DNA from 2 places in the Streptomyces sp. GSL17-111 genome. Region 2 is predicted to be linked to the other one. Evidence: riboswitches for the same ligand, from Rfam matches in the RefSeq annotation. Region 2 holds a riboswitch; the other holds the start of a gene.
The links. A riboswitch is a leader RNA that binds a small molecule or an ion and turns the genes downstream of it on or off. The one in region 2 is predicted to bind S-adenosylmethionine.
Positions count from the first base shown of each region.

Region 1: another riboswitch for S-adenosylmethionine. It lies ahead of thrC (threonine synthase); the one in region 2 lies ahead of V6D49_RS21630 (aminotransferase class V-fold PLP-dependent enzyme).

Region 1 is NZ_JBAJNS010000001.1:3,601,366-3,603,748, reverse strand. Features, by position in the region: gene thrC (threonine synthase) at 1-1,127, opposite strand, end outside; SAM riboswitch class I at 1,145-1,298, opposite strand; gene V6D49_RS15975 (glucosyl-3-phosphoglycerate synthase) at 1,457-2,383, shown strand, end outside.
Region 2 is NZ_JBAJNS010000001.1:4,854,612-4,856,994, forward strand. Features, by position in the region: gene trpD (anthranilate phosphoribosyltransferase) at 17-1,081, shown strand; SAM riboswitch class IV at 1,191-1,309, shown strand; gene V6D49_RS21630 (aminotransferase class V-fold PLP-dependent enzyme) at 1,466-2,383, shown strand, end outside.

The DNA.
Region 1 (2,383 bases), 1.3 Mb from region 2:
GTCACCCCGCCCGCCGTCTCCGCGAAGATGCCCTCCGTGCGGGCCAGCAGCTTGATGGCGTCCACGACCTGCGCGTCGGTGACGTCCTCCACGGCGCCGCCGGTGCGGCGGGCGATGTCCAGCACGTAGGGGCCGTCGGCCGGGTTGCCGATGGCGAGCGACTTGGCGATCGTGTCCGGCCGCACCGGGCGCACCACGTCGTGGCCGCCCTTGAAGGCCTGGGAGACCGGCGAGCAGCCCTCGGCCTGGGCGCCGAAGATCCTGTACGGGCGGTCCTCGACGAGCCCGAGCGCGATCAGCTCGCGCAGCCCCTTGTCGATCTTCGTCAGCTGGGAGCCGGAGGCGATGGGGACGACGAGCTGGTCCGGCAGGCGCCAGCCGAGCTGCTCGCAGATCTCGTAGGCGAGCGTCTTGGAGCCCTCGGCGTAGTAGGGGCGCAGGTTGACGTTGACGAACCCCCAGCCCTCACCGGCCGGGTCGCCGATCAGCTCGCTGCAGAAACGGTTCACGTCGTCGTAGGTGCCCTCGATGCCGACGAGGTCGCCGCCGTAGACGGCGGCCATGACGACCTTGCCCTGCTCCAGGTCGTGCGGGATGAAGACGCACGAACGCAGCCCGGCACGGGCCGCCGCCGCGCCGACGGCCCCGGCCAGGTTGCCGGTGGAGGAGCAGGAGAGCGTGGTGAAGCCGAAGGCGCGGGCGGCCTCGACGGCGATGGCGACGACGCGGTCCTTGAAGGAGTGCGTCGGGTTGCCGGAGTCGTCCTTGACGTGCAGCTCACCGGTGACGCCCAGCTCCGCCGCCAGGCGGTCGGCGCGCACCAGCTTGGTGAAGCCCGGGTTCAGGTTGGGCTTGGCGGCGACGTCGGCGGGCACCGGCAGCAGCGGGGCGTACCGCCAGATGTTGTCCGGGCCGGCCTCGATCCGCGCGCGCAGCGCCTCCGGGTCGCCCTCCGGCAGCTCGTAGGCGATCTCCAGCGGGCCGAAGCACGCCGTACAGGCGAAGTGCGGGCCCAGCGGGATGCGCTCGCCGCACTCGCGACAGGACAGGGCGACCGCCGGCCCCAGGGGGACGCGGGGGTGCGCGGAGTCGGATGCGGTGGTGCTTGCGACCGTGTTCACAGCCATGGAGGCGAGGCCCTTTCTCCTCATCTTCCCCACGACGACCTTCGCCGCAGGACGGAATTGGCACCTTCCCCACGGCGGCTTCGCCCCGAAATGAACCGGAATGACGTAATGACGCGCGGGAGGGTTGCCGGGGCTTCAACGGGCCGTTCCCTCTGCCCCTCTGGATGAGCTCTATGGCGCTTGTCAGGCGCGTTTGTCGGCGGCGACGCGCCCCGACATGCGGAGGTCACGTGCGCTGTTCAAGACTGTAACCGACGGCCCCGAGGGTGGATGGGGCCGTCCGAACCGCGAGACGCGGGATTTCGCGGCCGACGTCAGGAGGCGGACACGTGCTGGACGAGGTCGAGAGCTGGCTGCACCGGCGCTCCTGGAGCGCCGAGGAACGCCCGCTGGCCGGGCTGCTGGCCGCCAAGCGGGCGGCCGGGGCGCGCGGCAGCGTGAGTGTCGTCCTTCCCGCGCTGAACGAGGAGGCGACGGTCGGCGAGATCGTCGCGACGATCCGTGCGGAGCTGATGACGGCCGAGACCCCCCTCGTCGACGAGCTGGTGGTGGTCGACTCCGGCTCCACCGACCGGACGGGGGACGTGGCGGCGGCGGCCGGCGCGAAGGTCGTCCACCGCGACGCGCTGCTCCCCCGCGTTCCGGCGGTACCCGGCAAGGGCGAGGTGCTGTGGCGCTCGCTGCTGGCCACCAGCGGCGAGATCGTGTGCTTCATCGACGCCGACCTGCGGGACTTCCGCTCCCGGTTCGTCTCCGGCATCGTCGGCCCGCTGCTCACCGACCCGGAGTTGCAGCTGGTCAAGGCGATGTACGACCGGCCGCTCGGGGACAGCCCGGCCGGGGGCGGCCGCGTCACCGAGCTGGTCGCCCGCCCGGTGCTGAACCTGCACTGGCCACGGCTTGCGGGCTTCGTGCAGCCGCTGGGCGGGGAGTACGCCGCCCGCCGCTCGCTGCTGGAACGGCTGCCCTTCCCCGTCGGCTACGGCGTCGAGCTGGCCCTCCTCGTCGACTCCCTGCACGCGGTCGGGCTGGACGCGCTGGCCCAGGTGGACGTCGGCGTCCGCAAGCACCGCAACCAGGACGGGCAGGCCCTCGGCCGGATGGCGGCGGCCATCTACCGCACCGCGCAGCGGCGCATCGCCCGCGCCCCGCTCACCCACGCCGAGCTGACCCAGTTCGCCCGCGAGGAGGCCGGCGGCTTCGCGCCCCGCACGCACCCGGTGGACACGGAGGAGCGGCCGCCCATGGGCACCGTG
Region 2 (2,383 bases):
GACAGGAGCGTGCCCGATGAGCGCTGTGACCCCCGCCGGAGGCGACACCATGGCGGAGCGCTCGTGGCGGAGCGTGCTGAACTCCCTGCTGGCCGGCCGTGACCTCACCGCCGGGGACACGGCGTGGGCGATGGACCGCATCATGCGCGGCGAGGCGACCGACGCCCAGATCGCGGGCTTCGCGGTGGCCCTGCGGGCCAAGGGCGAGACGGTGGAGGAGGTCGCCGGTCTCGTCCGCACGATGTACGAGCACGCCAGGACCATCGAGGTGGCGGGCCCCTCGGTCGACATCGTCGGCACCGGTGGTGACCAGGCCAAGACGGTGAACATCTCGACGATGTCGGCCATCGTCGTGGCCGGGACGGGCACCCGGGTCGTCAAGCACGGCAACCGGGCGGCGTCCTCCGCGAGCGGGGCGTCCGACGTGCTGGAACAGCTGGGCGTCAACCTGGACCTGAGCCCCGCACGGGTCGCGGAGGTCGCGGAGGAGGCGGGCATCACCTTCTGCTTCGCCGTGAAGTTCCACCCCGCCCTGCGCCATGTCGCCGGTGCCCGCCGCGAGCTGGGCGTCCCCACGACGTTCAACTTCCTCGGCCCGCTCACCAACCCGGCCCGGGTGCGGGCCCAGGCGACGGGGGTGTCCGACGCCCGGATGGCGCCCATCGTCGCCGGGGTGCTCGCCGAACGCGGCACCTCGGCCCTGGTCTTCCGGGGCGACGACGGGCTGGACGAGCTGACGGTCACCTCGACGTCCACCGTGTACGTCGTGCACAACGGCGCCGTGCGCAAGGAGTCCTTCGACCCCCGTGACGTCGGCATCGAGTTCGTGCCCGTCGAAGCGCTGCGGGGGGCCGACGCCGCCTACAACGCCGAGGTGGCGCGCCGGGTGCTGGACGGCGAGCGCGGTCCGGTCCGGGACGCGGTGCTCCTCAACTCGGCCGCCGCGCTGGTGGCCCTGACGCCGGGTGAGGCGCCGCTCGCCGAGCAGCTGCCGGCGGCGATCGCCCGCGCGGCGGAGTCGATCGACTCCGGTGCCGCCAAGGCCACGCTGCACCGCTGGGCCGCCGCGACGCACCTCTGACGGCCGCGGTGGCCGCGCGTCCCGGACGGGCGGCCACCGCGGCCGGGTTCGTGCCGGACGCCTTCCGGCGGGGTGGGGCGACGCCGCCCCCTGTGGCATACTCGGCGCAGGTCACGAGTGACAGCGACAACGGCCCCGGCCCGCTGTCCGGCAACCCTCCAACCGTGGCGGGGTGCCCCGGGTGATGACCGGGCCGCACGACAGCAAGGTCGGCGGCAAGCGCGGTCGAGGGAGTTCTCCGATGCATCAGCGAATGCGCTAGGGCCTGTCTGAGGGCCTGTGCCCCCGGGCCCCGTGCGGCCCCGCAGCTCATCGACCGGACGTCCCCGTGAGCGCTCCGGTCCGCGTCCCGAACTCCCTCGCCCCTGTCCCTGGAGCCTCAGCATGTCCGCAGCCACTGTCGCCACCCCTGCCTTCCCCGCCTCCGTCACCCTCCGTCCGTCGCCCGACACCGGTGGCGACGATCCGCTGCCCGTGCTGGGCGTCGACGTGCGCGTTCCCTGCGGCGCGGGCGACCGCACCTACGCCGCGCTCGACTACGCGGCCAGCGCCCCCGTCCTGCGCCGCGTGTGGGAGGACGTCGCCGACTACGCGCCCTACTACGGCAGCGTCCACCGGGGCGCCGGCCACCTCTCGCGGCTGTCGACCGACCTGTTCGAGCAGAGCCGGGCCACCGTCGCCGACTTCCTCGGCTGCCGCCCGGACGACGACGTCGTCTTCACCCGTTCGACCACGGACTCGCTGGGCCTGCTGGCCGCCGTGCTGCCCGCCGGGACCCGGGTGTTCGTCTTCGCGTCCGAGCACCACGCCGCGCTGCTGCCCTGGCGCGGCCGCGCCGTGACCTGGCTGGACGTTCCGCGCAGCCCGCAGGAGGCGGTGGCCCTGCTGGACGACGCGCTCGGCGGCGCCCCGGAGGGCCCGAAGCTGGTGTGCGTCACGGGGGCCTCGAACGTCACCGGCGAGCTGTGGCCCGTCGCGGACCTGGCCGCGGTCTCCCATCGGCACGGCGCGCGGATCGCCCTGGACGCCGCCCAGCTCGCCCCGCACCACCCCGTCGACATCGGCGCGCTCGGCGTGGACTACGCGGCCTTCTCCGGTCACAAGCTCTACGCGCCCTTCGGGGCCGGCGTCCTGGCGGGCCGGGCGGACTGGCTGCGGGAGGCCGAGCCGTACCTCGCGGGCGGCGGGGCGAGCCGCAGCGTCGTGCGCGGCGCGGACGGGACGGTCAGCGTCCAGTGGCACACCTCCGCCGCCCGGCACGAGGCCGGCTCGCCGAACGTCATCGGCGCCTACGCGATCGCC